4 regions of the Streptomyces sp. NPDC057963 genome follow, and region 3 is predicted to be linked to each of the others. Evidence: riboswitches for the same ligand, from Rfam matches in the RefSeq annotation. Region 3 holds a riboswitch; each other region holds the start of a gene.

Region 1 (7,578 bases), on a different contig from region 3:
ACGACTCCGATGTCGTCGAGCGCTGGGCCACCGTCGCCCACGCCGGGGCGGACGGTCCGCCGCTGGAGCTGCTGCGCGCCGACGCGGCCGCCTGGGCGCTGCCGGCCCGCGACGCCTGGCGGCTGAGCCGGCTGCACGGCCGCTGGGCGGCGGAGTCGCGGCTCGCCCGGGCGGAGCTGATGTACGGCGAGAGCGTCATCTCCAGCAGGCGCGGCCACACCGGGCACCAGTACCTGCCGTGGGTCGCACTCGACGCCGACGGAGCGGCGACCGAGGAGAGCGGCGAGGTGTACGGCTGCGCGCTCGGCTGGTCCGGGTCGTGGCGGATCTCCGTGCAGCGGCTTCCCGACGGACTCGTGCAGATCACCGGCGGCGCAGGCCACGACGAATCGGGGCTGCTGCTGCTCATGCCGGGAGAGTCATACACCACGCCGGTCTTCGCCGGTCTGTGGAGCGGGGAGGGATTCGGCGGGGCGAGCCGTGCCTGGCACGCGTGGCAGCTGGCCCATGTGATCCCGGACGCCTCGAGTCCCCGGCCGGTGCTCTACAACTCCTGGGAGGCGACGGGCTTCGACATCGCGCAGGACCAGCAGCGTGCCCTCGCCGAGCGTGCCGCCGCGATGGGCGTGGAACTGTTCGTCGTGGACGACGCGTGGTTCGGGCAGCGCACCAGCGACCGGGCGGGGCTCGGTGACTGGACACCGAATCCGGACCGCTTTCCCGCCGGGCTCAAGCCGCTCGCCGACGAAGTCCACGGTCTCGGCATGCAGTTCGGTATCTGGGTCGAGCCGGAAATGGTCAATGCCGACAGCGATCTCCATCGCGCGCACCCCGACTGGGTGCAGCACTTTCCCGGGCGGAAGCGGACCGAGTTCCGTAATCAACTGGTGCTCAATCTGGCCCGCGCCGATGTGCAGGAATATCTCTGGGAACAACTGGACGCACTGCTCTCCAGCGCGCCCATCGACTACGTGAAATGGGACTTCAACCGCTCCTTCACCGACGCCGGCTGGCCGGGCGAGGAATATCCGCAGAAGCTCTGGATCGAGCATGTCGACGCCCTGTACGCGTTGATCGACCGTCTCCGGGCCGCGCACCCCTCGGTCGCCTTCGAGTCCTGCTCCGGCGGTGGCGGCCGGGTCGACCTGGGGATTCTGTCCCGTACGGACCAGGTGTGGACCTCGGACAACACCGACCCGCTCGACCGCCTCGCCATCCAGGAGGGCTTCGGCCAGATCCATCCGGCTCGGGTGATGGCCGCGTGGGTCACCGACAGCCCGAATACCCAGCTCAACGGCAGGGTCAGTTCACTGCGCTTCCGCTTCGTGAGCGCGATGGCGGGCGTGCTCGGGGTCGGTGGGGACCTCGCCGAGTGGAGCGAGGAGGAGCTGGCCGAGGCGCGGGCCTGGGTGGAGCTCTACAAGGAGATCCGGCCGGTGGTGCAGCACGGCGCGCTGTACCGGCTGCGCGCCCCGCGCGGTGGTCTCAGTGCGGTCCAGTACGTCCAGGGGGACGAGATCGTGGTCCTGACGTGGCTGGAGGCGCAAAGGTACGGGGAGCTGCCTCCGGCCCTGCGACTGTGCGGACTCGACCCCGCGGCGACGTACACCTGCCGTGACACGGGGGCGGTGCACCACGGCTCGGCACTGCTCCATCAGGGGCTGCACACCGGGCTCCGGGGGGATCTCGACGCAGGGGTGCTGAGGCTCCGACGCGCACGATGAGCACGAAATGTCCGTAATAGGTGCATTTGGTCAAACTTGCCCTGTCCGTACGGGAGATGATCGCGCTCTCGTGAGCGGAATCATATCCGTGACGGTGTGTACCGACGGGGCGGTCGGCCATTCCCTGCGCGGCACGGAAAGGCAAGATCCTTAATCCACGGAGTGTGACCGGAATTCCGCGCCGATTTCCTGGCGCGGATTCCGGCGTGGAACCAGTGGCTTGTTCTCGCCGTCCCGACTCGCTTACGGTCACCGTCAATCCGGATGGACCGCCTAATCCTGCCGCCGTCCGGAATTCACATCCACTCATCGTGTGGCAGGAGCGGGGGAACCAGGTAGGCCGCCGTCCGGAGAAATCCGGCCGGCTCGGGGTGAAGCCGCGCTCGCCGCGGCCGGGCATCTCCAGCCCGAACCCGACAGCTCACCTCGCAGGCGCCGGAGAGGAAGCACGTCATGCCCATATCGGGTAAGCACCGTCATACGAAGGCCGGCACCATCGCCCGTGGCATCGCCGCCGCAGGCGCCGGTGGAGCCGTCATCGCACTGCCGTTGTTCGGCGCCACGGGTGCCAACGCCGCGGAGCAGGCCGCCCCGGCCGCCGCCCCGCAGTCGGCCTCCGCCGTCGCGCACGCCGCCCCGGCCAAGCCGATCGCGCAGAAGCAGGCCGCCACCACGACGTACTCCGTCGTCTCCGGCGACTGGCTGTCGAAGATCGCCGCCGACCACAAGATCGAGGGCGGCTGGCAGAAGCTGTACCAGGACAACCGCGCGGTCGTCGGCGACGACCCCGGCCTGATCTTCCCGGGCATGAAGCTGACGCTCGGCGGCAAGGCGGCGGACCACTCCGCGCCCACCGGCGCGGGCGCGGCCCTCCCGTCGAAGGCCCCCTCGGCTCCCTCGTCGGCGGCGGAGAAGTCCGCCCCGGCAAAGACTGCCCCGGCAAAGACTGCCCCGGCGAAGTCCGCCCCGGCCAAGGCCTCGGCGGTCACGGAGTCCAAGACCTCCGCCACGGCCGGTCGGAGCACCGGCTCCGGCTACGCGCACCCGGTCCCCGGCAACCACACCACCGGTTACCGCGCCTCCGGCTCCAACTGGTCCAGCGGCAGCCACACCGGGATCGACTTCCCCGTCTTCACCGGCACCAGCGTGAAGGCCATCACCTCCGGCACCGTCGTCACCGCCGGCTGGGGTGGCGCCTACGGCAACCAGGTCGTCATCAAGCACGCCGACGGCCACTACTCGCAGTACGGCCACCTGTCCTCGCTCTCCGTCTCGGCGGGCCAGTCCGTGAGCACCGGTCAGCAGATCGGCCTCTCCGGCTCGACCGGCAACGCCACCGGACCGCACCTGCACTTCGAGGTCCGCACCGGTCCGGGGTACGGCTCGGACATCAACCCGATCGCCTTCCTGGCTTCGCACGGCGTCTACGTCTGAGCCGGACGGACGGGCAGCTGAGCAGCACGGCATGACCTGAGCAACACGGAAGGGGCGGTGCGCGGCGGCGCACCGCCCCTTCTGCTTATTCCCCCTTTACCAAGATCTGACCGGGTGGTCTATCTCACCAACCGTCAACCCCTTATTACGGTCGCGTAGGTCACATTCGGCAGTGCAGGATGGGCGTTTGTGGCAGACGATTCGAGAAAAAATCAACGTGGCGTCATCAACCGACATGGTGTCATCGGGTCGTACGCAGCGATTGGCGACAGTTTCACCGAAGGGGTGGGCGACCCCGGTCCGGACGGGGCCTTCGTCGGCTGGGCGGACCGATTCGCGGTACTTCTCGCGGACCAGCTCCCTGACCCCGATGCGGAATCGAGCACCGAGGCTTCCGCACACGGGAATTTCAGATATGCCAATCTCGCCGTACGCGGACGCCTCCTCGACCAGATCGTCGAGGAGCAGGTGCCGCGCGCCAAGGAGCTCGCACCCGACCTGGTGAGCTTCTGCGCGGGCGGCAACGACATCATCAGGCCCGGCACCGACCCCGACGACGTGGCCGAGCGCTTCGAGCGCGCGGTCGCCGAGCTGACCGAATCGGTCGGCACCGTGATGGTCACCACCGGCTTCGACACCCGTGGCATCCCCGTGCTGCGCCATCTGCGCGGCAAGATCGCCACCTACACCGCCCATGTGCGGGCCATCGCCGACCGCTACGACTGCCCGGTCCTCGACCTGTGGTCGCTGCGATCCGTCCAGGACAGGCGTGCCTGGGACGACGACCGGCTCCATCTGTCGCCCGAGGGACACACCAGGGTCGCGCTGCGCGCCGCCCAGGTCCTCGGCCTCGACGTGCCGGCCGACCCCGACCAGGAATGGCCCCCGCAGGCACAGCGCGGCACGCTCGAAGTACGGCGTGACGACATCCACTGGGCGCGCGAGTACCTGGTGCCGTGGATCGGCCGACGGCTGCGCGGCGAGTCCTCCGGCGACCATGTCGAGGCCAAGCGGCCCGACCTGCTGCCTCTCTAGACGGGGCCGCGGCCGTGGTGTCCTCGCTCGCCGGACGGGCCTGAGCCCCGGGCCCGTCCGGCGGCTCCGGCCCGTCCGGCGAGGGAAGACAGCGGTGGCGCCGGTATCCGCTCCAGCACCCCGCCCGCGAAGACGTCGTACAGCGGCAGCGTCTCCAGATGCACATAGCCGATGTGGCAGTCGCAGACGGCCAGCGGACAGGCGCGTGGGCCGAGCGAGCGCCGGTAGCTGCCGTCGTAGAGATTGCCGAGTTCCGCCGGGACGAAATGACAGCGCCGCACCGTGCCGTCGCCGTCCACCGACACGACCGACTCGCCCGTCCGGCAAGGCAGCCCCGCCGACCGGTGCGGATGCCGGCTGTACGGGAAGAGCGGGTCGATCGCCGTCCAGCGGTCCGCCTCCTCGTCCGTATAGGTGTGCCCCTCCGCGGCGTTCACCCAGAGGTAGACCTCGTCGGGCAGCGCGGCACGCAGCCGCCGAGCCTCGTCGAGATGGTCGTCGAGCCCGACGACACCCACGCTGTGGCGAATGCCCAGCGCGGCCAGCTCCCCGCACCTGCCGACGAACCGCTCGTACGGCGTCTGCCCCGGGTGGTACGTGCACCACAGCGCGATCTTCTCGCGGCCGGCGTCCCCGGCCTCCGCCAGCCAGCCCGTGCGGCCGCTGAGATTGGTCTGGATCGCGACCCGGCCGATGTGCGGCAACTGCGCCAGCTCGACCAGCGCGCGCCGGTACCAGGAGCGCACCAGGCCCTCGCCCCACGGGGTGAACAGGACCGAGATCCGGTCACCGGTCTGCGCCGCGGCCCACGCGGTGAACCGCTCCAGCGCGGCGCGGTCGGCGCGCAGTTGCTCCCGGCTGTCGCGCCTCTTGGCGAACGGGCAGTAGGGGCAGTCGTAGTCGCAGGAGGCGAGCGGACCGCGGTAGAGGATGGTCAGGTCCACGGGCGCGCTCACTTCAGTTCGTACGCGGCCATCGCGGCCCGCACATCGGGGGAGAAGAGTTCCGGGCCCAGGGCGTCGGAGTGCGCCAGGCCCTCGGGGGAGAGCCGCAGCAGCCCGGACGCCCCGGCCGTCGCGTCGAGCCAGCCGCGCGCCTCGAACCGGGCCAGTTCGGCCGGGAAGTCGTCGGCCGGGGAGGCGCCGAACCGCTCCCGGTAGTCGGCCAGTCGCAGCCCCTTGGCCTGGAGCACCGACTGGAGGAGGTGGCGCCGGCGCGCTTCGTCGCCGTCGGCATACCGCCCGACCTCGGCGCGCGAGAAGTCCTCGGTGGCCGTGTACGTGTCGATGATCGCCCGGACCTCCCGCATCTCCACGGCGTAGTCGAAGGAGTAGTGCAGCCGCGTGGTGTACGAGCGGGCGCCGCACCCCAGGCCGATCATGCCGTCGGTCTGGCAGGCGTAGTCGTCGGGGCCGTCCGTCCGCGGGGCGTCCGCGCGGCGGAACATCCGCATGGACACCTGCTCGTAGCCGTGCGCGAGGAGGTGGTCGCGGCCCGCGCGGTACAGCCGCAGCCGCTGCTCGTCCCAGGCGGCGTCCGCCGCCGCCTCGCCGTCGGCGCCGAGCCGCCCGAGACCGGTCAGCGGACGCACGTACAGCGGGTAGAGGTACAGCTCCTCCGGCCGCCAGCCGAGCGCCGCGTCGAGCGAGGTGCGCCAGCTCTCCTCGGTCTGCCCGTCGATGCCGTAGATCAGGTCGATGTTGAGGATCGGGATCCGGGTCTCCCGTATCCGGTCCAGTGCCGCCTCCACATCGGCCCGCCGCTGCGGTCGCACGGCCGCACGCGCCTCCGCTTCGACGAAGCTCTGCACTCCGATGCTGATCCTGGTCGTACCGCGGTCGGCGAGCACGGCCAGCCGGTCGGCCGTCGCGGTCGACGGCGACGTCTCGACCGACAGCGGAACGGCCCGCAGATCGGCGCCCATCCGCTTCTCGGCGATGTCGCAGAGCCGTTCCAGCTCCGCCGCGGTCAGGAACGTCGGAGTGCCCCCGCCGAACGCCGCCGCGGCGAACCGCACCGGCTCCGCGTCGCCCAGCGCGTCCCGGACCGCGGTGGCCTGCCGGTCCAACGCGTCGAGATAGCGGGTCGTCAGCTCGTCGGGGGCACCGATCCGGGTGAAGAGATTGCAGAAGCCGCAGCGGACCTCGCAGAACGGTATGTGGAGATAGAGCGAGAGCGCGTCCTTGCGCTCGGCCGTCCACAGCTCGCGCAGCGCCGGCCGCTCGGCGAGCGGGCGGTAGGCCGTCTTGTGCGGATAGGCGTAGACGTAGCTCTGGTACGGGCGGGTGGACCGCGCGACGGTCGTGGTGCGGCTCATGGTGCGGTGGCCCCCGGTTCCAGGAAGAAGTGCGCGTAGGGAACGGTCCAGACGGACTCGTGGCCGAGCCGGTGACCGGTGTAGCCGTCGTCCCCGTACGCCGTGCCGTGGTCGGAGCAGACGATGGTGAAACAGCGGCGGCGGCTGCTCGCGGCGGCGAAGAGCCGGCCGATGTGGGCGTCGACGTACTCCAGCGCGGCGGCGTGGGTGGCACGGGAATCGCCCGCCTCGCGAGTGGCCCCCGGCTGGTGGAACCAGTTGGGCTGGTGCAGGGCGGACACGTTGACGAAGAGGAACAGCCGCTGCTCGGCGGGGAGTTCGGCGACGACCCGCTCGGCACGGGCCACCTGCGCCTCGAAGGAGCTCGGCGACGCCACACCGAACTCCGGTTCCCAGTGGCTCTCCTGGAACATGCCGGGCAGCACGGAGCCCAGTGGTCCCTGCCGGTTGAAGAAGCCGACGCCGCCCACGCACACGGTGCGGTATCCCGCGCCGGCCAGGCCGGACAGCAGATCGGGGGTGTCGAAGACAAAGGTGCCCGAAGCGGTGGACTCACTGCCCGCGAAACGCGCCGCGAACAGCCGGGGGTGCGGCCCCGGGCCGGCCGGCGTCGGTAGGAATCCAGCGAAGATCGCCTGGTGGGAGGCGTAGGTGAAGCTGCCGGGCGCATGCCGCTTCTCCCAGACACCGCCCGGCAGATGGCGCGCCAGATGAGGGATGCGCCCGGCGGCGGCGAGCTCCGCCGCCACGTCGTAGCGCAGTGTGTCGAGGGTGACGAGCAGAAGGTCGTGGCTGCCCACGACCTCGCTCATGTCCGGGTTCCGGGCCTCCGCGAGAGCGGGCACGGTGTCAGGGAGTGGCGGCTGCACGGTGGTTCCTTGCTCTGTTCAGTACGGCGGCGACCTGCGCCGCATAGGTGTCCCGGCCCTCGGCGCCGCTGCCGGGAAGTCCGGTCAGCCGCGGAAGCAGATCGCCGAAGGCGTTGACCTCGCCGACGGCGAAGCGCCGCCAGCCGGTCGCGGGCAGCAGATCGACGCCCACGCACAGCGTGTCCGGGAAGCACGCCGC
Region 2 (7,578 bases), on a different contig from region 3:
TCGCGCTGTGCGGACTGGCGATCCTGGCCCTGGTCCGCGATCAGACGGGCACCGAGGGATTTCTCGTCGGCCTGGGTCTCGCCGTGCTGCCCGTCCCGCTCCTGATGGCCGCGTTCCGCTGGCTGGACCGGGTCGAACCGGCGCCCTGGCGGAATCTGCTGTTCTCCTTCGCCTGGGGGGCGTTCGCGGCCGCTCTGGTCGCGATCCTGGCGAATTCGTTCGCGACCCGCTGGATAGCCACGGCCACCGCCGACCCGTCGCACGCCGACACCCTCGGTGCCACGGTCATAGCGCCGGTGATCGAGGAGAGCGCCAAGGCCGCGGCCGTCCTGCTGATCTTCCTGTTCCGAAGACGGGAGTTCAACGGGATCGTCGACGGCATCGTCGTCGCCGGCTTCACCGCGAGCGGCTTCGCGTTCACCGAGAACATCCTCTACCTGGGCAACGCCTTCGGTGAGGACCAGCAGATCGGTACCTCGGGCGTCGTCTCGGTGACGGCCGCGACGTTCTTCGTACGGGCGGTGATGTCGCCGTTCGCGCATCCCCTCTTCACCGTGCTGACCGGCATAGGCTTCGGGCTCGCCGCAGCCGGTGCGCGGCGCCGCCGGATCCGGCGCATCGCGCTGCCGCTGCTCGGACTCGTCCTCGCCATGGGCATGCATGCCCTGTGGAACGGGTCGGCGACGTTCGGCCCGTACGGTTTCTACGCCGTGTACGGGCTTTTCATGGTCCCGGTCTTCGGCCTGGTGACCTGGCTGGCGATCTGGTCGCGCCGACGGGAGCTGCGTACGCTCGCCGCGGAGCTGCCCGCCTATGCGGCGGCCGGCTGGCTGACCCCCGCCGAACCACTCGCCCTCTCCTCGATGCGGGCCCGCGGCATGGCCCGTGACGCGGCACGCCAACGACACGCGGCGGCGGCCGGGGGAATCCGGGTGGGTCCGTACGGACCGGGACACTGGCCGCCGCCGTACGCGTCGGCATATGGGCCGGGACACGGGCAAGGACCGGGGCACGTGCAGGGATACGGGCCAGGATACGGACCGGGATACGGACCAAGGCCGTACCCCGGTCCGGGCCCGGGACCGGGGTACGCACCCGGCTACGGACCGGGATTCGGACCGGGATTCGGACCGGGTTACGCACCCGGATACGCGCCGAGGCGCGCGCAGGTCAGGGCTCATGTCGAAGCGCAGGCCAAGGCCCACGGCAGAGCTGCCGCCCGCGCGGTCGCCGAGTACGAATCATTCGCGACCTCACTGGCCTCGCTGCGTCGGCAGGCCCGCCGTGGGACCGCGGGCCCGGACTTCGCCGAGCGCGAGCTGGAGCTGCTGCACCACCTCTGGCAGCGCCGGGGCGTGGCCGCCCCCGCGCTGACGTACGCGGCGCAGGCGACGGGCCGCCTGCACCCCCACCACGTGCCGCCGGCCCCGCACGCCTACCCGCGGCCGGCGCACCCGCAGCCCGGCGGGAACGGGTACAACCCCTACCTGAACCCGCACCGGCCACCGCCCCCGCAGTAGGGCCGTTCACGAACAGGCGACCGCGACCACGATCCATGAACGGCCGCCCGCCCTCGCTCCCGCCCTCGTGCTCGTGCTCGTGCCCGTCAGGCGGATGCCTCGGTGAGTTCCGCCAGTTCCTGCTCGGTCAGCCGGAGGTCGGCGACGGCCACCAGCGCGGGCAGCTGCTCGACCGTACGGGCCGAGGCGATCGGCGCGGCGACGGTCGGCCGGGACGCGAGCCAGGCCAGGGCGACGGTCGCGACCTCAGCGTCGTGCCCCTGGGCGACCTTGTCGAGCGCGGCCAGGACCTTCTGCCCCCGCTCCGACCCCAGGTACTCACCGGCCTTCTCGGCGCGGGCACTCTCCACCGAAGCACCCGGACGGTACTTGCCGGTGAGGAAGCCGGAGGCCAGAGCGAAGTACGGGACGGCGGCGAGCCCGGCCCGTGCGGCCGTCTCCTGGAGCTCGCCCTCGTACGTGTCGCGCGAGACCAGGTTGTAGTGCGGCTGAAGGGCGACGTACCGGGCGAGCCCCTCGCGCTCCGAGAAGTCCAGGGACGCCTGGAGCCGCCCGGGGCTGATGTTGGAGGCAGCGATCTCCCGGACCTTGCCCTCCTTCACGAGCTTGTCGAGGGCGGTGATGATCTCCTCGACCGGGACGGTCTCGTCGTCGAAGTGCGTGTAGTACAGATCGATGTGGTCGGTGCCGAGCCGGCGCAGCGACTCCTCGGCCGCGGCCTTGATGTTCGTGGCGGAGAGCCCCTTGTACGAGGGGTGGGCGCCGACCTTGGTGGCGACGACGATGTCGGAGCGGTTGGAGCGGGCCGCGAGCCACTTCCCGATGACGGTCTCCGACTCGCCGCCCTCGTTGCCCGGGACCCAGGCGGAGTAGGCGTCGGCGGTGTCGATGAAGTTGCCGCCCGCCGCGGCGTAGGCGTCCAGCACCGCGAACGACTGCGCCTCGTCGGCGGTCCAGCCGAAGACGTTGCCGCCGAGGGCGAGCGGGAAGACCTGAAGGTCGGAGGAGCCCAGCTTGCGAAGAGAAGTCATAAATGGATCAACGAATCCCGGCGGCACCACTATTCCGACGGGCCGACTGCTCCGCGGGCCGAATGCGCCAGCTGGCCGAACGCACCGGCTGACCGAATGCACCGGCTGGCCGAATGCGCCGGCTGTTCCCTCTGCTCCGACGGCTGTGCTGCTCCGGCAGACCGGCAGCCCTGACGTCGGGGGGTGAGCGTCAGGGCTGCCGGGGTTCAGCGGCCGGCGAACCGGCTCGGATCACGCGGATCGGGAGGGTGACCTGCGGATCAGGGGTTGAGGCCCTTGCCGCGCAGCCAGGCCATCGGGTCGATGCCCGTACCGGCGGGGGTGTGGACCTCCAGGTGGAGGTGCGCGCCGGTCACGTTGCCGGTCGCGCCGACTCGGCCGATGGTCTCACCGGTGGAGACCTTCTGGCCGACGCTGACGCCGATGGAGGACTGGTGGCAGAACCACAGCTCCGTACCGTCGTCGAGCTCCAGCACCGTGCGGTAGCCGTACGAACCGGACCAGCCGGCCGACTTGACGGTGCCGCCGTGTATGGCCTTGATCGGCGTACCCGTCGGCGCTGCGAAGTCGAGGCCGGTGTGGTAGCCGGAGGACCACATCGAGCCGGCTTGGCCGAAGGTCGAGGTGATCGTGTAGGAGGAGGTCGGAAGGGCGTAGCTGGCGGCGAGCTTGGCGAGCCGCAGGGCCTCGGCCTTCTTCTTGGCCTCTTCCTCCGCCTTCTTCTTCTCCGCGGCGGCCTTGGCCTCGGCGGCGTCCTGCTGCTTCTTGGCCTCGGCGGCGGCCTTCTCCGCGGCCTCCTTCTCCTGGGCGGCCTTCGCCTCGGCGTCGGCGGCGTCCTGCTGCTGCTCCGCCTGCTGGAGGATGCGCGCGCGGAGCGCCTCACCCGCGTCCACCGTGCCCTGTTCGGCCTCGGCGGTCGTGAGACCGGCGGTGGTGAGCGGGGCAGCAGTGGCGGCGTCCGCGGCCTTGTCGGCTTCGGACTCGTCGGAGAAGAGAGAGCCCACGCCCGGAAGGGACTTGGCATCGGGGAGGTTGTCCGCGATGGAGTCGGGAAGGGAGATGGAGACCGGCGGTTTGCTCTGCGCGGTGGCCATGCCGCCCGCACCGACCGCCGCGATGACGCCGACCCCGAGCACCGTGGAGCTACGGGCAAGTCCGTTGCGCTGCTTGGCGACGCGGTGCTTGCCGCGTACGGGGCGGACGGACTCCTCGGTGGGGTTCCACTCGTCCCGGCCCCGCTCGGGCCCGCCGTTGCCGTCGGCGCGGAATTCGCCGCCGAGCCCACCGGCGAAGTCGCCGCCAGGCTCGGTGCCGTATGCCGTTCCCGTCGCGACGGTGCCGTAGTCGGTGCCGTACGCCGATCCCGTCGCGACAGTGCCGTAGTTGGCACCGTAGGCGGTTCCGGTCCGGGCGGTTCCGTAGTCGGCGCCGAAGCCGGAGTCGGGTCCGGCCGGGGAATCGAAGTCAGCGACGACATCGGAAACGAAGTCGGGGTTGAACCGAGAGGGGGCCTCGGGGGCAGGCTTGTTGGACGCCACGGGGGCGCACTCCTTTCCTTCCTTCTCGCCTACCGGGTTAGCTGACGGGTTCGGAGCAGGAAGGTCTCCTACGGGCCCCTCCGTCTCTCACGAGACGCAGGTGTCCGATTCACCCCATGTAGGTGGTTCCCCGGTTCCCTTGCGGAATTCGGCGCTCGCGCACGGTGCCGCCACTGACGACGGCTGGGACGACCGCGCTGCGTTATCGAACGTTAATAGACACCCGTGCCTGATTCCAAGCTGTTCCCACTGATCGTTCATGTCTTTGGCCTGGACTTTACGGGGCACAATCGGGCGGAACGGTATGAGTTGATCGACCTTCAGTCATTACCCGGATTCTGACGTTGCGTCAAATGTTATGCGGAGCGGTGCGCTTCGATTACGTACGGTGGGCATCCCGCGCCCGAGGTCGCGCCCGGCTCGCGCGGAGCTCACGCCCCCGCCCGTCACACCTCTTCCAGACCCACGATCTTCACGGTCCTGCGCCGGTCCGGCTGCCCCTCCGCGGGACGCACGACCGCGAGCAGCGCCATGTCGTCGGTCGTCTCGCCACCCGTGTGCAGCCGTACGTCATCGGTCAGCGCGGACAGCAGCTCCTCGGGCCCCGGAAAGATCCGCCCCCGCAGCCGGGCCGCCGGGTCGTAGAAGACGCCGTCGGCGTTCCGCGCCTCGGAGAGACCGTCCGTGTACAGGAGGAGGGTCGTCCCCGCCGGCAGATCCCACTCGTCCGCCCGGTCGGGCCACACGCCCAGGTCCATCCCGAGGGGCAGCGCGGGCACCGTGGGCCCCAGCACCTCCAGCTCCCCGTCCGGGTGCAGCAGGATCGGCTCGGGATGACCGCGGTTGACGATCCGCACCCGGGACCCCCCGGGCGGGATCTCGGCCAGCACGGCGGTGATGAAGCCCTCGACCGCGTCGAGCCCGCCCCGCCGCGTCCCCTCCCGCGCCAGTGCCCGCTCCAGCCGCTGCGCCACGCCCTCCAGCGAACGCTCCTGCTCGGCCGCCTCCCGGAACGCCCCGATGATCACCGCCACCGACTCGACGGCATCGAGTCCCTTCCCCCGTACGTCCCCGACGACCAGCCGCACCCCCTGCGGGGTGTCCGTCACGGCGAACAGGTCGCCGCCGACGAACTCGTCCGCCTGCGCCGCCTCGTACCGCGCCGCCACATGCAGCCCGCCGATCCGGTCGGACGGCTTCGGCAGCACCGCCCGCATGGCCGTCTCCGCGATGACCCGCGCGGAGGCCAGCTGCTCATTGCCCCGCCGTACGACCCCGTTGATCACAACGGCGAGGACGGAGACGGTGGCCAGGGTGAGCAGCTCGATCAGCGGCACGACCTGCGGCAGCGTGGCGCTGTACAGCCGCAGCACGATGACGGCCAGCATCGAGGCGATGCCGGTGCAGATGGTCCTGGACAGCGAGAAGAACGGCGCGGCGATCAGCGGCGCCGCCACGAACAGCGGAATGGCGGTGAAGGTCGGCGGCGTCAGGAGATCGAACACCAGCCCGCCGACGATCATCAGGGCGGGCAGCGCGCGGACGAACCGCCGGGTACGGGTGCCGTCGCCCTCGGCATGCCTGCCGCGCCGCCTCAGCCGCTTCCACACCTGTGGTCTCCTGCCCGGTACGCGCGCGGCTGCGGACGGTACCGCGCCCCACCCCCAGGCTCACCGGAGCGGAGTCGCCCGGCGACTCCTCATCGGCCAATGGGGGTACGTACGTGGCACAGCTCACACACCACCCGGACCTGCTCCTTCGTGGGTCGACGGGTCGGCCGGAACGAGTCAGGCCCGGCACGCTGTATGCGTGCCGGGCCTGACTCTTCAGTAGCGGGGACAGGATTTGAACCTGCGACCTCTGGGTTATGAGCCCAGCGAGCTACCGAGCTGCTCCACCCCGCGTCGGTAAACACAACTGTACGGCATGTGCGGCGGGCTCATGACCACGGAACGAATCATGACCGCCCGGCACCCACTCCGGCGCCCACTCCGGCGCTCGCCCGGCACGCGGCTGTCGACGCCCGACACCCGACGCCCGGCCCCAGCAGTCGGCCTCTGCGCCCCGCCCCGCCGCATCTTCTCCCCGGGGGCCCCGCCGCCCCGTGGCCCCGTGGCCCCGCGACCCTGCGGCCCTGCCGTCCTGCCGCCCTGCCGCCCTGCCATCCTCAATTCGTCTCGGGGAGTCCTCAATTCGTCTCGGTGATACGGGGAGCGGTCTTCCCGTCGACCGCCGGGGACTTCATCGGATTCGCGCCCCGTTGCAGGGCCTGGAGGATCGCCAGCCCCTGGCTGACCACGCCCGCCGCCATCTCGTTGACACCACTGGTGCCGTTCAGAACGGTGAGGTCGGCCCCCGACATGCCGCGGGCGGCCGCGTCGGCCAGGACGGGCAGGTTCTCGACGATGCGGTTGGCCGCGATGAGCTCCTGATTGCCGTCGCGCAGCGAGGCGGCGCGCGCGCTGTTGGCGTCGGCCTGTGCCTGGGCGAGGGTCCGTTCGGTGTACGCGTTGCCGTCGGCCTCGAACTTCACCCGGTCACGGGCCGCCTCTGCGAGGGTGCGCTGCCGGTACGCCTCGGCGTCCGCCGGACGCCGCACCTCTCCTTCGAGCCGCTGCGCGGCGAGCGCGGCCTGCCGCTCGGCCAACGCGGTCTGCTCCTCGATGACCTCCTGCGAGGCCCTGGCCCCGGCAAGGGGCCCGGCCTGCGCGGCGCGGGCGTTGTACTGCTCGGTCTCGGCGAGGAATCCGGCCCGCTTGATCGCGGTATCGCGTTCGTACTCCGCCTTGAGCGCGGCGGCCTGCTGCTCGCGCTGACTGGCTTCCTGGTCGGCCTTGGCCTCGGCGATCCGGGCCTGGCTGGCGACGGCGGCGGCATGCGGGGCGGCGAGGTTCTTGATGTAGCCGGTGGCGTCTTCGATCTCCTGGATCTGGAGGGCGTCCACCACGATGCCGAGTTTCTCCATCTCGCCGTGGCTGCCGGCGACAACCTCCTGGGAGACCCGGTTGCGCTCGCGGATGATCTGCTCCACGGTCAGCCCGCCGACGATGGAACGCAGATGGCCCGCGAAGATCTGGCCGACGAGCTCCTCCATCTGTTCCTGCTCGGTCAGGAAGCGGCGCGCCGCATTGGCGATGGACACCGCGTCGTCGCCGACCTTGAAGACGGCGACGGCCCGGACGTTCAGGCGGATGCCCTGCTGCGTCACGCAGTCCTCGGTGATCTCCGCCTCGCGCAGCGCCAGGGAGAGCATGCGCGCCTTCTGCTTCACCGGGAGCACGAAACTGCCGTGGCCGGTGACGATCCGGAACTGGGTGTCCAGCGTCTGCCCCTTGGAACCGGATATGAGCATCGCCTCGTTGGGGGCGGGAACGTGCCAGAAGAACATCGGAAGACTCCTGCCGTACGTGTCTGCACATCCGCTCACACGGGTGCGTGAGCGCTCGACGCGGTTACGTCACTGCTCGACGCCGGTACGTGCGCACTCGA
Region 3 (7,578 bases):
CCGCAGCCGGGTCGCGGTGGAGAACCGGTCCCGGTCCTTCGCGGCCATGTCTCCGCCTCCCCATTACGCACGTCCGTCCCCGCACACGGTACGGGACCGAGTGCGGGGACGGACGGAGGCCGGTGCCTTTGGCCCCTGACGGGCCTGTGCTCAGTTCACAGGGCGCCGTGCCCGCCGGTTCGCGGAGCGCCGTGCTCGTCAGTTCGCGGAGCGGAACCGGGGGAACGCGGAGCGGCCCGCGTACACCGCGGCGTCGTCGAGGATCTCCTCGATGCGCAGCAGCTGGTTGTACTTGGCGACACGGTCCGAGCGGGCCGGGGCGCCGGTCTTGATCTGGCCGCAGTTCACCGCGACGGCGAGGTCGGCGATGGTGACGTCCTCGGTCTCGCCGGAGCGGTGGGACATCATGCACTTGAAGCCGTTGCGCTGGGCAAGCTCGACGGCGTCCAGGGTCTCGGTCAGCGAACCGATCTGGTTGACCTTGACGAGCAGGGCGTTGGCGGAGCCCTCCTCGATGCCGCGGGCCAGACGCTCCGGGTTGGTGACGAACAGGTCGTCGCCCACGATCTGCACCTTGGCGCCGAGCTTGTCGGTGATGACCTTCCAGCCGGCCCAGTCGTCCTCGTACAGCGGGTCCTCGATGGAGACCAGCGGGTACGCGGAGACGAGCTCCTCGTAGTACTCGGTCATCTCGGCGGCCGAGCGGGACTTGCCCTCGAACTCGTACGTGCCGTCCTTGTAGAACTCGGACGCGGCGACGTCGAGTGCGAGCGCGATGTCCTTGCCCGGGATGTAGCCGGCTTCCTTGATGGCCTCGACGATGAGGTCGAGGGCGGCGCGGTTCGACTCCAGGTTCGGCGCGAAGCCGCCCTCGTCGCCGAGACCGGTCGAAAGCCCCTTGGTCTTCAGGACCTTCTTCAGCGTGTGGTAGACCTCGGCACCCCAGCGCAGGGCCTCGGAGAAGGACTCCGCGCCGATCGGGGCGATCATGAACTCCTGGATGTCCACGTTGGAGTCGGCGTGCGACCCACCGTTGAGGATGTTCATCATCGGAACGGGCAGCAGGTGCGCGTTCGGGCCGCCGAGGTAGCGGAAGAGCGGCAGGTCCGAGGCCTCGGAGGCGGCGTGGGCGACGGCCAGCGAGACACCGAGGATGGCGTTGGCGCCGAGCGAGCCCTTGTTCTCGGTGGCGTCCAGGTCGAACATCGCCTGGTCGATCAGCCGCTGCTCGGTCGCGTCGTAGCCGACGAGCTCCGGGCCGATCTGCTCGATCACGGCGAGGACGGCCTTCTCGACGCCCTTGCCCTGGTAGCGGTTGGGGTCACCGTCGCGAAGCTCAATGGCCTCGAACGCACCGGTGGAGGCGCCGGACGGGACGGCAGCACGGCCCGTGCTGCCGTCGTCGAGGCCAACCTCGACCTCGACCGTGGGGTTCCCCCGGGAGTCGAGGATTTCCCGGGCTACGACGACGTCGATGGACGGCACGAGGCATCTCCTTCTGGGATATGACACTGGTTGTGCAGGGTCACTTTGGCCTTGCGACAAGAGCCTAACCGGCCCGGCCCGCTCAGCCCGACGACCGCCCGTCCCCTGGGACGAAAAAGGACCCAAGGGCGCGCGTAAGCAGACAAACAGTCAGAATTTTACTGGTCAGTAACTACAACAGTTGAACGATCACCCAGAGGTGGCGCGCCTCGCGGAGGCGGCGCGTGGCGGCGCCGGCACCTCGCGGTGGTGGTGCGCGACACGGGAAACCCCGGCCCGGCGCGTACGGGGGAATGCGCGCCGGGCCGGGGTGCTCAGGGAGGAGAGAGCCTGGACTACTTGGTCAGGTGCAGCTGCTGACCCGGGTAGATCAGGTCGGCGTCCTTGACGATGTCCTTGTTCAGCTCGAACAGCTGGTGCCAGCCGCCCTCGACCTGGTGCTCGGCGGCGATCTCGCTCAGGGAGTCGCCGGAGACGACCTTGTACTCGCCGTCACCCTTCTTGACCTTCTCGCCGGTCGGGGTGGTGACGGTCTTCTTCGACTCGGCCTGCGGGGCGGCGGAGCGGTCCGAGCGGGAGGCGGCGGGGGCCTCGGTGCGCTCGGCCTTCTTCGGCTGGGCCTGCTGGACCGGCCGCGACTGCTGCTTCGGCGCGGCCGGGGCGCTCTGCTGCCCGGTGGCGCTGGAGCTGGAGCTGGACTTCGAGGAGGAGCCGGTGTCGACGCCCGGGTTGACACCGTCGTTGGTCAGGTTGCCGGCGCCGGCGCAGCCCCAGGCCCCCGGACCCTGCATGTCGAGCAGCCGCTCGGCGGTGGCGATCTGCTGGGCCTTGGTGGCCAGGTCGGCGCGGGGGGCGTACTGCGTGCCGCCGGCGGCGGCCCAGCTGGACTGCGAGAACTGCAGGCCGCCGTAGTAGCCGTTGCCGGTGTTGATGGACCAGTTGCCACCGGACTCGCACTGGGCGACGGCGTCCCAGGTGGCGACGGAGGCGGCGGAGGCGCCGGTCGCACCCATCAGCGGAACGACGACGGCGGTACCGGCGACACCGGCGAGCGTGGCGACGCGGACGGCCTTGGACGGGCGGCGGTGCTTGCCCTTGCCGGAAAACAGCATGGAACTTCCCCTCACCGACGCCTACGAGGTGAGCTGTCGGGTTCGGGCCAAGTGAGTTGCCCGGTCGCACGTCCTAGCACGCGACTTCACCCCAAGCCGGTCCTGATGCGTCCTTCGACGATCGGGCCCGGCGCTTACCTGGGTCCCCCGCTCCTGCCTACGGCGCTTTACGCGTCTGTTCCCTTCGACCGACGGCAGGATTCGGCGTGACGATCGACGGGGCCCGCGGTGCGAGCGGTTCCGACCGTAAACATACGCAACCCCTACATTCAAAGATGGACACATCGGACAATCAGCCCTTACTTGCATCTGAGGAACCGTCGTTTTCGCAGGTGGGAGGCGATACGGAAGGGCTCCCCGGGCGCGACACGCCAGTTGACGCAAAGAGACCCATGTCTCACTTACGCATAAGCGGACATAGGTCTCTGAACTACCCCAGATTTTGAGGCTCTTTCAGCCGATTATCAGACCGCTCTCACTCGGCCTTCACGTCGAGATCGAGGCTCTGGCCGGGGAGGATGAGGTCCGGGTCGGATCCGACGGCATCCTTGTTGACCTCGTACAGCGCGGGCCAGCCGCCGGGGACCTTCTGTGCGTCAGCAATCGCCCAGAGGTTGTCGCCGGAGCGGACGGTGTACGTGCCGTCGGCGGTCGACGCGCCCGCGTCGCGCGCGTCACCGTCACCGCGGGAGGCATGCCGGCCCGACTCGCGGTCGACGCCGCCGTTCGCGTTCCGGCCCTCCTCGGGGGCCGGTGCGCCGCGGTGCTTGCCACTCGTGCCGCCGGTCGAGTCGGCCGAGCCGGTCGGGTCCGAGGCGTCGGGCGCACCGGAGGACGGGGCGTCAGAAGACGTCCGGGACGGCTCGGCCCTGCCCGCCGGCCCGTGGGCGGCGCCCGCCCCCTTCGAACGGTCCGCGCTGCCCCTACCGCCCGTACCGCCCGAGGCGGCGTCCGGGGCGGCGTCCGACGGCGTGGCGTCCCCGGACGGGGGCGTCGACGCGCCGTCAGCCGGCTCCGTGCTCCGTGTCGGCTCGGCGGGGGGCGCGACCCCGGGATCGACGCCCGGCAGCGTCCCGTCCTCCGCGAGGCCGGAGATGACCGCACAACTGGGCCAGGCCTTCGGCCCCCGGTTCTCCAGGACCTTCTCGGCCACGGCTATCTGCTGCGAGCGGCTGGCGAGGTCGGCACGGGCGGCGTACGACTCGCCGCCGTACGCCTTCCAGGTCTCCTGCGAGAACTGCAGGCCGCCGTAGAGGCCGTTGCCGAGGTCGGCGCTCCACATGCCGCCGCTCTCGCACTCGGCCACCCGGTCCCAGGTCTTGGCGTCGGCCGCGTGCGCGCCGCCCGCGCCGAGCAGCGGGATGGCGATGGCCGATCCGGTCACGCCCGCGGCGACGACGATGGCGGGTGCCTGACGAGGGCGACGGTGTCTGCCGTTCGCGGAGCCCATGGGGATGCCTTCCGTGTGACTGACAAGTGACGGGTGAGTCGAACGGTGAACCTAGCGGGACTCGAACGCGTGTCACAAGTCGATGCAGCGCAGATCACGTGGAAGTCACAGAGTTGACTGTCCGTCATCTCGCGTCGGCGCGGGCCTCGGCTCGAACTCCACCGGCAGCGTGCGCAGTCCACGCATGATGAGCCCGCCACGCCACCGCAAATCGGTAGATTCCACCGCAAGTCGCAGGTCAGGGAGGCGCCTCAGAAGCGTGGCGAGCGCCGTCTGTCCCTCCAGCCGGGCGAGCGGTGCTCCCAGGCAGTAGTGGATGCCGTGCCCGTATCCGAGGTGCTGATTGTCACGCCGGGCGAGGTCGAGCGTGTCGGGGTCCCCGAAGCGTTCCGGGTCGCGGTCGGCGGCGGCGAGCACGACGAGTACGGGGTCGCCCGCCGCTATGTCCTGTCCGCCCAGTGTCAGCGGCTCGGTGGCGAACCGCCAGGTCGCCAGCTCCACCGGACCGTCGAACCGCAGCAGTTCCTCGATCCCCGTCTCCAGCAGCTCGCTCTCCCCCGCGGCGAGGGAGCGTTGCAGCCGCTCGCGCTCGCCGGGGTTGCGCAGCAGGGCGTACACCCCGTTGCCGATGAGGTTCACCGTCGTCTCGAATCCGGCGAAGAGGAGGATGAAGGCCATGGCCGCGGCCTCGTTCTCGGTGAGGTGCTCGCCGTGGTCGCCGGCCCGGATCAGCCCCGAGATCAGATCGTCCCCCGGGTTCTCCCTCTTGCGGTGGATCAGTTCGGCGAGATAGCCGCGCATCTTCTTCACCGACCTGGCCACCCCGCCGCGCGGGCCGCCGCCGTGCCGGATCATCATGCCCGCCCAGTCCCGGAAGTCGTCCTGGTCCTCGCGCGGGACGCCGAGCAGATCGCAGATCGCGTAGATGGGGAGCGGGAACGCGAAGTCGTGGATGAGGTCCGCCCTCCCCTCCGCGACGAAGCGGTCGATGAGGTGGTCCGTCAGTTCCTGTACACGCGGTGCGAACTCGGCGACCCTGCGCGGGGTGAACGCCTTGGAGACGAGGCGGCGCAGCCGGGTGTGGTCGGGCGGGTCGATGTTGAGCAGATGCGTCATCAGCTCCGCCTTGCGCTCGCCCGGGATGCCGGTCTTCCCCTTGGCGTGCGCCGGCCCGGCGTGGTGCGCCGGGTTCTTGGAGAGCCGGGTGTCGGCAAGCGCCTGCCGGGCGTCCGCGTACCGGGTCACCAGCCAGGCCTCGACACCGCTGGGCAGCGCGGTGCGGTGCACGGGGCTGTGCTCGCGCAGCCAGGCGTAGGCCGGGTAGGGGTCGGTGGCGAACTCCCAGGTGAAGAGTTCGGGCGCACCGACGGGGCAGGCGGGGCGGTCGGCGGAGCCGTCCGCGGGGTGGTCGGCCGGGCGGGGCGCGGGCTGGCTGGCGGGGCCCGGCGCAGGCTGGTCGGCCGGGCCGTGCGAGGGCTCGTCGGCGGAGCCGTCCGCGGGCTGGTCGGCCGGGCGGGGCGCAGGCTGGTCGGCCGGGCCGTGCGAGGGCTCGTCGGCGGGGCAGGCCGGGCGGTCGGCGGAGCCGTCCGCGGGGTGGTCGGCCGGGCGGGGCGCGGGTTGATCGGCGGGGCGGTCGGCGGGGCTGTGGTTCACCCCTCGACGTTATCCGTTGCCCTCCGCCGCCCGGATGGCGTCCCGGTAGGCGCGGCCGGCGGCCCGCAGCGCGGCCTCGGGGTCGATGCCGTCCTGTTCGGCGCGTACGGCGAGGGCGAGGAGCTCGTAGCCGATGCCGTCGCCCGTGGGGGGCGCCACATCGAGCCCCGCGGTACGGACCCGGCCGGCCAGTTTCGCCGCCAGGGCGAGGCCGGGCTGGCCGAGCGGCACTCCGTCGGTGACCGAGTCGCGCTGCTTCTCGACGGCCTTGGTCCGCAGCCAGTGCGCGTGCACGTCCTCCGGGGTCTCGGCGGTCTCGTCCCCGAAGACGTGCGGGTGGCGGTGGATCAGCTTCTCGACGAGGGTCGCGGCCACGTCGTCGACGGAGAAGGGCTCCTCTCCGTCCTCCTCGGCGATCCGGGCGTGGAAGACGACCTGGAGGAGTACGTCTCCGAGCTCTTCGCGCAGCTCGCCGCGGTCGCCGTCCTCGATCGCCTCGACGAGTTCGTACGCCTCCTCGATGGCGTACTTCGCAAGGCCCTCGTGGGTCTTCTGCGAGGTCCAGGGGCATTCGATCCGGATCCGGTCCATGATCTGGACCAGATCGAGGAGCCGGGCGCCCGGCAGGTCGTACGAACCCGGCAGCAGCTCCAGGTCGGGCATCCGCACCCGCCCCGACCCGGCGAGCCGCGCGAGCCCGTCGGTCAGCGGCCGGTCGCCCTCGCCGCCGGTGAGGACGACGACGCTCCGGCCGCCCGCACAGGCGTCCACGAGCTCCCGCGCGGTGGGCGCGGAGGACTCGACGGCGACACCCGCCTCACGCAGGTACGGCAGCTGCGGATTGTCCTGCTCCGCGCAGAGCACCCGGTCGGCGGCGTGCAGCGCCTGCCAGGCGGGCCAGGACAGGAGTCCCGGCGCGACGCGGTGGCTGACGGTGAGCAGGACGATACGGCCGGGATCTTCAGCGTTCACCGTTCGAATCTACTCCGGTCGGTCCGGTCGCCGTCTCCGCGGTCTTCTACGGGACAGCCCTCGGGGCCCGTCGTTTGGATCACGCCGGGCTCGCGGGGCCCGATCCGAGCGGAAGACCCTAGGCCTCGGGCTCGGCGCCCGCCGTCGCGGGCTTGGTGACCTGGTTGATCCAGGGGGCCTTGTAGTTGGCGAGCTGGGTCTGCTTGTCGTCCCAAGTGCCGTAGCGCGGATTGACGTCGACCTTCAGTTCCTTCGACGCCTTGGCGAGCGCGTCGCCGACGGCCTTCTGCCCCTCGGGCTGCTGCAGGTCGGCGCCGAGCGCCTGGGCCAGCTTCGTCAGCTGGACCTGCTCACGCAGAACGGCATCGATCTGGTCGGGGGCGACCCAGCTCTGCTGGAGCATCGCCATCCGCAGCTGCGCCTCTCCACCGGACTGGGCGGCCGCCGCCTTCCGCATCTGCTGGATCTCGTTGCGACTGACGCTCACGTGCGCGTTCCGCGCGGCCCGGTCCAGGACCCGGTCGAAGATCATGCCGTGCAGCTTCGCCCGGCTGAGCTGCCCGGACTTGTCGATGAGCTGCGAGGCGTCCTTCGAGTCGCGCTGGGCGTCCCGTACCGCCGCCACCTGGCCCTGCAGCGTCGACACCTCGATCCGGTCCCCGCCCACGAGGGCCGCGGCGCCCGGGTGGGCCTGGCCGCCGCAGGCGGTCAGGAGTGGGGCCCCGGCCAGCAGGGCGGCGGAGACGGTGAGCGCGGTGCGACGGCGGCGGTGCAAAGGAACCTCCCGGGGAGAGTTTGTGCATCAGTGCACAAGACCTTGCGGTGATCGATGTTAGGCAGTGGATGTGGTTGGGGCCACTGGTTCGACCAACGATTCGGAAGGAGTTGGGGACATGGGCCCCTTCA
Region 4 (7,578 bases), on a different contig from region 3:
ATGAACTCGCCGCCGACCGTGACCGCGAGCCCCACCCGGTCGACGTAGTCGTGATGGGTGAAGCGGTACACGTCCTTGTCGGACAGACGGGGGTACGGAGCGAAGAAGCGGTAGTACTTCGACTCGTCGGAGACCTGCTCGTAGAAGCTGACCAGCCGTTGGGCGTCGTCCGTGGTGATGGGCCGGATCCGCGCGGTTCCTCCGTCGCGGAGGACCACGTCTGCTTCCCAGTGGTCGGGGTACGCGTGATGCGGACTCTGCTCCGGCGAGGGCTGCATGGGCAAAGACTACGACTCCGTCAGCAGTCGCGTAGGCCCTGGGGCCGGGGCAGTCTGAGGGGGCCGAGCGGCGGTGCGGCACGGGCTGTAACGCCTGCCGCGGGTCGGCCGGAGCATCGCGCACTGCGTGAGAGACTGGTCTAGACAACTATTGATTCGTGAAGGGCAGAACCATGGCTGAGCGCCGCGTCAACGTCGGTTGGGCCGAGGGCCTGCACGCCCGCCCCGCTTCCATCTTCGTCCGTGCCGCCACGGCTTCCGGCGTCCCCGTGACGATCGCCAAGGCCGACGGCAACCCGGTGAACGCCGCCTCCATGCTCGCGGTGCTCGGTCTCGGCGCGCACGGCGGCGAGGAGATCGTGCTCGCGTCCGAGGCCGACGATTCCGAGGCCGCCCTGGACCGCCTGGCGAAGCTGGTCGCCGAAGGGCTCGACGAGCTGCCGGAGACGGTCTGACCCGTTTCCTGCCCTCCCCTCAAAGAGCCGCGACACCCTTGACCGGGTCCGCGGCTCTTTCGCATTCCCGGTCCGGACCGGGCAAATACATTCCCGTGCGAAAAGGTAATTCGGGCAGCCTGAAGAAAGCCCCACGGAATGGCAGCTCTTTGTATACGGCGTAATGGTTAATGCCGGTCGCCTGTGGCGTTTACGGGATGTTACGGAGCCCTCACCGGGCCGGTGCGGGAGGCGGCGGGTCCGCGTTCCGGCCGGTCGGTGCGGGATGCCGCGGGTCCGCGTTCCGGCCGGTCGGTGCGGCGCAGCCGGTGCGCGGCCGCGGCCCGTTCGGCGTGCTGGGCGGCCATCGCCCTGGCCCGTTCCGCGTCGCCGCGCGCCACCGCGTCCACGATGGCTCCGCGTTCGGCCCAGCAGTCCGCCGGGCGGGCCGGCTGCTCGACCTCGTACATCCAGGCGATCTTGTGCCGGAGCTGGGTGAGCAGCGCGATCAGGCCGGGGCTGCCGGAGGCCTGCGCCAACGTCTCGTGGAACCAGCCGCCCAGCGAGCGAAGATCCTCCCTCTCACCCCGCCCGACCCGCTCCTGGCCGAGCCCGACCAGGCCGCGCAGCACCTTGAGATGCGCCTCGGTGCGGCGGTGCGCGGCACGTGCGGCACCCAGTGGCTCCAGCAGCATCCGGACCTCCAGCAGGTCGGCCGCCTCCTGTTCGGTGGGCTCGGCGACACAGGCGCCCGCATGCCGCCGGGTGACCACGAACCCCTCGGACTCCAAGGTGCGCAGCGCCTCCCGTACCGGCACACGGGAGACCCCGTAACGGCGCGCCAGCAACTCCTCGGTGAGCCGGCTGCCGCGTTCGAAGACACCGGAGACGATGTCGTCACGGATTGCCGTGCATACCGAATGCGCGGGAATGTGCATGCCCGAACCTCCGCCTCGATCCCCGCGGAACGCGGCCGGCCGACGCCTGTTCCGCGACTCTATTCCAATGCGGCCGCATTTCCGATGCCGGGCAGAAATTCATGAATATCTTTTGGCCACGGACGGCGCGGCGGGCAGGAACCACGGGAGGGCGCCGGAGCCGGGCACTGCGGGTCGGCACGGCGGGCCGGGCCCGGCGGGCACGGCACGGCACCGCGGGCACGGCACGGCACCGCGGGCACGGCACGGCACCGCGGGCACGGCACGGCACCGCGGGCACGGCACGGCACCGCGGGCACGGCGAAGGCCCCGGCGTATCGCCGGGGCCTTCGAAGGGGTGCTGCGGGGGCGTCGGTCAGACGTTGACGCCGTGGGCGCGCAGGTATGCGACGGGGTTCATGTCGGAGCCGTACGAAGGCGTGGTCCGGGCCTCGAAGTGGAGGTGCGGGCCGGTGGAGTTGCCGGTCGAACCGGAGAGGCCGATCCGCTGTCCCGCGCCGACGCTCTGGCCGACGGAGACGCCGATCGAGGAGAGGTGGCCGTACTGCGTGTACGTACCGTCCGTCATCCGGAGCACGATGTTGTTGCCGTACGCGCCGCCCCAGCCGGCCTCGACGACCGTACCGGCACCGACGGCGACGACGGAGCTGCCGGACGCGGCGTGGAAGTCGATGCCCGAGTGGCTGCCGGACGACCAGAGCGAGCCACTGGACTTGTAGCCGGTGGTGACGTACGAACCGGCGACCGGGAGCTGGAAGGCTCCCAGGCGGGTGCGCTCGGCGGACCGGGCGGCGCGCGCCTTCTCGGCGCGCGCTTCGGCCTCGCGCTTCGCGTCGGCCTTGGCCTTCGCCTCCGCCTTCTTCTTGGCTTCGGCCCGCTTCTGGGCCTCCGCCTTGCGCTGAGCCTCCGCCTTCGCCGCGGCATCGGCCTGGCGCCGCTGCGCGTCGGCCTGGGCGTCGATCTGGCCGGCGAGGGCGCTGTCGATGGCGATGACCTGGTTCAGGCCGGTCTCGCTGACGGACGCGTCCGCGGCGAGGGCCGGCGCGGCCATGCCGCCGACGACGCCGGTGGTGGCCAGGGCCGCGACGCCGGCGATCTTCGCGCTCCTGCACGTCAGTCGGCTCGGGGCACGATGCTTCCCGGTGGCACGGGTGAACGCCATGAAGTGGCTGGTCCTTTCCTTCCTTCTCGCCTACCGGGTTAGCTGACGGGTTCGGAGCAGGAAGGTCTCCTACGGACGCCCCGGCCTCACCGAGGCCCAGACATCCGATTCACCCCAGGGACTGCGTGGGTCCCCGGCTCCCCAGGCTCGCGCCTGACGGGGACTCGGCGATGGCTGCCCGGTGCGTCGCGGATGCGGCGTACGAGTGACGGACAGCCCAGCCGACGCTAAGCGGGGTCACTTTCATTCACCAAACGGACAGGCCGTTTTGTAGCGCATCCCACAGGGCAGACAGGCAACCCCTCCACCAGAACGGACAAAAAGGAAGGCTCCAGCGAGATCTCGCTCACAGGAGCCTTCCTCTTGTCCCGGTATGTGGACACATGACACCGGATGGTGGGCCAGCTGGGGGGCCGAGCGGCGCAGCCGACACTCGGTCCGCCCCGTCGGTCCTCCGCCGGAAGAGGCGGCCGAGCGGTGAGGCGGCACGGGCGGACCGCCACCGGCGGACCGCCACGCGCAACGGGCCGGCCCGGTCAGCCGGCGACCACCGACACCTCTCCGATGCCCAGCGCCCGGACCGGCTCCTCGATCTGCGCCGCGTCACCGACGAGGACCGTGACCAGCCGGTCGCCCGGGAAGGCGCTGACCACCGCCGCGGTCGCCTCGACCGTGCCGGTCTCCGCGAGCCGGGCATAAAGATGCGCCTGGTAGTCGTCCGGGAGGTGCTGCTCGACCTGGTCGGCGAGGGTGCCTGCGACGGAGGCCGCCGTCTCGAACTTCAGCGGTGCGACACCCACGAGGTTCTGCACGGCCGTCTCGCGCTCCTCATCGGTCAGCCCTTCGGCCGCCAGGGTCCGCAGTACCGTCCACAGGTCCTTCAGCGCCGGTCCCGTGGACTCCGTGTCCACCGATCCGCTGATGGCCAGCATCGCGGCACCGGTCGGCCCCGCGGCGGAGTCCGGGGCCGACGACCGCAGCACCTGGGCGAAGGCCCGCACGCCGTAGGTGTAGCCCTTCTCCTCGCGCAGCACCCGGTCCAGCCGGGAGGTGAGCGTGCCGCCCAGGCAGTACGTGCCGAGCACCTGGGCCGGCCACACGCTGTCGTGCCGGTCGGCGCCGATCCGGCCGATCAGCAGTTGCGTCTGCACCGCGCCCGGCCGGTCGACGATCACCACCCGGCCGGTGTCGTCCGCGGTGATCGGCGGGGCGGGACGGGGCTCGGCGGTGTCGCCCGACCAGTCGCCGAGGGTGTCGGCCAGCAGGGTGTCCAGGTCGATGCCGGTGAGGTCGCCGACGACCACGACGGTCGCCGTGGACGGCCTGACATGGGCGTCGAAGAAGGCGCGCACGGCGGCCGAGTCGATCCGCTCGACCGTCTCCTCGGTGCCCTGACGCGGGCGCGACATCCGCGCCGAGGCCGGGAAGAGCTCCTTGGAGAGCTGTTTGGCGGCGCGGCGGGCCGGGTTGGCCTGCTCGTGCGGGATCTCGTCGAGCCGGTTGCGCACGAGCCGCTCGACCTCGCTGTCGGCGAAGGCGGGCGCTCGCAGCGCCTCGGCCACCAGCGCGAGCGCCTTGGCCAGCCGGGAGGCCGGGACCTCCAGGGAAACCCGGATGCCGGGGTGGTCCGCGTGCGCGTCGAGGGTGGCGCCGCAGCGCTCCAGCTCGGCGGCGAACTCCTCGGCGGTGTGCTTGTCGGTGCCCTCGGAGAGCGCCCGCGACATGATCGTGGCCACACCGTCGAGGCCCTCGGGCTCCGCGTCCAGCGGGGCGTCGAGGAAGATCTCCACCGCCACGACCTGCTGGCCGGGACGGTGGCAGCGCAGCACCGTGAGGCCGTTGGGCAGAGCACCGCGCTCCGGCGCGGGGAAGGCCCAGGGGCGGGCCACGCCGGGGGCGGGCTGCGGGTGGAACTGCATCGATACTCCAGTCGCGGCAGCGTCGGTCACTTGTCCGCTCCTTCGTGCGTGTCGGTGTCGTCGGCGTCGGTCTCGTCGGTGTCCGCCGATTCCGCGGGCTCGACCGGCTCGTAGACCAGCACGGCCCGGTTGTCGGGGCGCAGCTGGGACTTGGCGACCGCCTGGACCTCTTCCGCGGTGACGGCGAGCACCCGCTGCACGGCGGTCAGGGCGAGCTGCGGATCGCCGAACAGCACGGCGAACCGGCAGAGTTCGTCGGCGCGGCCCGCGACCGTACCGAGCCGGTCCAGCCACTCGCGTTCCAACTGGGCCTGCGCACGTTCCATTTCCTCGGGCGTGGGGCCCTCGGCGGCGAACCGGGCGAGCTCCTCGTCGACCGCGGCCTCGATCTGCGGCACCTCGACGCCGCCGGACGTCTTGACGTCCAGCCAGCCGAGGGAGGGCGCACCGGCCAGCCGCAGCAGCCCGAAACCGGCCGCCACGGCCGTACGGTCACGGCGGACCAGGCGGTTGTGCAGCCGCGACGACTCGCCGCCACCGAGCACGGTCAGCGCGAGGTCTGCCGCGTCGCACTCGCGGGTGCCGTCGTGCGGCAGCCGGTAGGCGGCCATCAACGCCCGCGCGGGGACCTCCTCGTGCACTTCCTCGCGCAGCTGCTCGCCGATGGTCTCGGGGAGCGTGCCGTCGCGCGGCGGCTGCTTGCCGTCGTGGGACGGGATGGAGCCGAAGTACTTCTCGATCCAGGCGAGCGTCTGCTCGGGGTCGATGTCGCCGACGACCGAGAGCACCGCGTTGTTGGGCGCGTAGTACGTGCGGAAGAAGGTGCGCGCGTCCTCGAGGGTCGCGGCGTCCAGGTCCGCCATCGAGCCGATCGGCGTGTGGTGGTAGGGGTGGCCCTCGGGGTAGGCCAGGGCCGTCAGCTTTTCGAACGCCGTGCCGTAAGGAACGTTGTCGTATCGCTGCCGCCGCTCGTTCTTGACGACGTCGCGCTGGTTCTCCATGGACTCCTCGTCGAGCGCGGCGAGCAGTGAGCCCATCCGGTCGGCCTCGAGCCAGAGGGCCAGCTCCAGCTGGTGCGTGGGCATCGTCTCGAAGTAGTTGGTGCGCTCGAAACTGGTGGTCCCGTTGAGCGAACCGCCGGCTCCCTGCACCAGCTCGAAGTGTCCGTTCCCCTTCACCTGGCCGGAGCCCTGGAACATCAGGTGCTCGAAGAGGTGAGCCAGACCGGTGCGTCCCTTGACCTCGTGGCGCGAACCGACGTCGTACCAGAGGCAGACCGCGGCGACCGGGGTCAGATGGTCCTCGGAGAGCACCACGCGCAGGCCGTTGGCCAGACGGTGCTCGGTCGCTGTCAAGCCGCCGGAGCCGGCCTGGGCTGTGGCCGTGTGACCCATGGGCATGTACGTCCCTTCGATCGCGATAATGGATTTCCTGCGAGACCTGCCACTGTAAGCAAGCGCACAGACACCTGGCGAAGTTCCCATACCGCGGAAGTTCGCGTGAAAGAGGGGCGCGTCCCCCGCGGGACGGCCGCCAGACCCCTCTCGGCAGGGGTCGGGAACGCCTCTTGGGACGGGTCGAGGTCGGCGATGTCAGTGCGGCGGTCCACAATGGTCCGCGTCAGAACCTGAGGTTGCCCGGACAGAATCCGTCAGAATCCGTGAAGGAGTCGCAGCAGCGATGGCCCGCCGCAGCACGAAGACCCCGCCGCCGCCGGACGATTTCGAGGAGAAGATCCTCGACATCGACGTCGTCGACGAAATGCAGGGCTCCTACCTCGAGTACGCGTACTCGGTGATCTACTCACGGGCCCTGCCGGACGCCCGCGACGGCATGAAGCCGGTGCACCGCCGCATCGTGTACCAGATGAACGAGATGGGCCTGCGCCCGGAGCGCGGCTATGTGAAGTGCGCCCGCGTGATCGGCGAGGTCATGGGCAAGCTGCACCCGCACGGTGACGCGTCGATCTACGACGCGCTGGTGCGGATGGCGCAGCCGTTCTCCATGCGGCTCCCCCTCGTCGACGGGCACGGGAACTTCGGCTCGCTCGGCAACGACGACCCGCCGGCCGCCATGCGGTACACCGAATGCCGGATGGCCGACGCGACGTCGCTGATGACGGAGTCGATCGACGAGGACACCGTCGCTTTCCAGTCGAATTACGACGGCCAGGAGCAGGAGCCGGTCGTCCTCCCGGCCGCCTATCCGAACCTCCTGGTCAACGGCACGACCGGGATCGCGGTCGGCATGGCGACCAACATGCCGCCGCACAACCTGGGCGAGGTCATCGCCGCCGCCCGCCATCTCATCAAGCATCCGGGCGCGGACCTGGAGACCCTGATGCGGTTCGTCCCCGGTCCCGACCTGCCGACCGGTGGCCGGATCGTGGGCCTCGGGGGCATCAAGGACGCCTACGCGGCCGGCCGCGGCACGTTCAGGATCCGCGCCACCGTCGCCGTGGAGAACGTCACGGCGCGCCGCAAGGGCCTGGTCGTCACCGAACTGCCCTTCAGCGTCGGCCCGGAGAAGGTGATCGCCAAGATCAAGGACCTGGTCTCGGCGAAGAAGCTCCAGGGCATCGCGGACGTCAAGGACCTCACCGACCGCGCGCACGGGCTGCGTCTGGTCATCGAGATCAAGAACGGCTTCGTGCCGGAGGCCGTGCTGGAGCAGCTGTACAAGCTGACGCCGATGGAGGAGTCCTTCGGCATCAACAATGTGGCGCTGGTCGACGGCCAGCCGCTCACCCTGGGCCTCAAGGAGCTCCTGGAGGTCTATCTCGACCACCGCTTCGAGGTGGTGCGCCGGCGCAGTGAGTTCCGCCGGACCAAGCGCCGCAACCGGCTG

What was found. A riboswitch is a leader RNA that binds a small molecule or an ion and turns the genes downstream of it on or off. The one in region 3 is predicted to bind cyclic di-AMP.
Positions count from the first base shown of each region.
Region 1: another riboswitch for cyclic di-AMP. It lies ahead of ACFVT1_RS10240 (peptidase); the one in region 3 lies ahead of ACFVT1_RS15995 (transglycosylase family protein).
Region 2: another riboswitch for cyclic di-AMP. It lies ahead of ACFVT1_RS32645 (M23 family metallopeptidase); the one in region 3 lies ahead of ACFVT1_RS15995 (transglycosylase family protein).
Region 4: another riboswitch for cyclic di-AMP. It lies ahead of ACFVT1_RS36065 (M23 family metallopeptidase); the one in region 3 lies ahead of ACFVT1_RS15995 (transglycosylase family protein).

Region 1 covers NZ_JBHVPX010000003.1:722,439-730,016, reverse strand. Annotated here, with positions in the region: gene ACFVT1_RS10245 (alpha-galactosidase) at 1-1,724, shown strand, start outside; cyclic di-AMP (ydaO/yuaA leader) riboswitch at 2,018-2,172, shown strand; partial or broken gene ACFVT1_RS10240 (peptidase) at 2,178-2,486, shown strand; partial or broken gene ACFVT1_RS10235 (hypothetical protein) at 2,657-2,713, opposite strand; gene ACFVT1_RS10230 (M23 family metallopeptidase) at 2,841-3,158, shown strand; gene ACFVT1_RS10225 (SGNH/GDSL hydrolase family protein) at 3,348-4,193, shown strand; gene ACFVT1_RS10220 (STM4011 family radical SAM protein) at 4,190-5,137, opposite strand; gene ACFVT1_RS10215 (STM4012 family radical SAM protein) at 5,146-6,510, opposite strand; gene ACFVT1_RS10210 (STM4013/SEN3800 family hydrolase) at 6,507-7,322, opposite strand; gene ACFVT1_RS10205 (STM4014 family protein) at 7,360-7,578, opposite strand, start outside.
Region 2 covers NZ_JBHVPX010000020.1:21,957-29,534, forward strand. Annotated here, with positions in the region: gene ACFVT1_RS32635 (PrsW family intramembrane metalloprotease) at 1-1,520, shown strand, start outside; gene ACFVT1_RS32640 (aldo/keto reductase) at 1,607-2,551, opposite strand; gene ACFVT1_RS32645 (M23 family metallopeptidase) at 2,812-4,089, opposite strand; cyclic di-AMP (ydaO/yuaA leader) riboswitch at 4,101-4,253, opposite strand; gene ACFVT1_RS32650 (PP2C family protein-serine/threonine phosphatase) at 4,536-5,699, opposite strand; tRNA gene ACFVT1_RS32655 (tRNA-Met) at 5,920-5,993, opposite strand; gene ACFVT1_RS32660 (SPFH domain-containing protein) at 6,278-7,477, opposite strand.
Region 3 covers NZ_JBHVPX010000006.1:86,813-94,390, forward strand. Annotated here, with positions in the region: gene ACFVT1_RS15985 (septum formation initiator family protein) at 1-48, opposite strand, end outside; gene eno (phosphopyruvate hydratase) at 199-1,485, opposite strand; gene ACFVT1_RS15995 (transglycosylase family protein) at 1,821-2,597, opposite strand; cyclic di-AMP (ydaO/yuaA leader) riboswitch at 2,601-2,772, opposite strand; gene ACFVT1_RS16000 (transglycosylase family protein) at 3,073-4,047, opposite strand; gene ACFVT1_RS16005 (cytochrome P450) at 4,153-5,700, opposite strand; gene ACFVT1_RS16010 (nucleoside triphosphate pyrophosphohydrolase) at 5,710-6,672, opposite strand; gene ACFVT1_RS16015 (SurA N-terminal domain-containing protein) at 6,791-7,447, opposite strand.
Region 4 covers NZ_JBHVPX010000028.1:46,583-54,160, forward strand. Annotated here, with positions in the region: gene ACFVT1_RS36050 (GNAT family N-acetyltransferase) at 1-278, opposite strand, end outside; gene ACFVT1_RS36055 (HPr family phosphocarrier protein) at 452-733, shown strand; gene ACFVT1_RS36060 (GntR family transcriptional regulator) at 934-1,650, opposite strand; gene ACFVT1_RS36065 (M23 family metallopeptidase) at 2,006-2,812, opposite strand; cyclic di-AMP (ydaO/yuaA leader) riboswitch at 2,826-2,992, opposite strand; gene ACFVT1_RS36070 (M16 family metallopeptidase) at 3,349-4,731, opposite strand; gene ACFVT1_RS36075 (pitrilysin family protein) at 4,758-6,131, opposite strand; gene ACFVT1_RS36080 (DNA topoisomerase (ATP-hydrolyzing) subunit A) at 6,412-7,578, shown strand, end outside.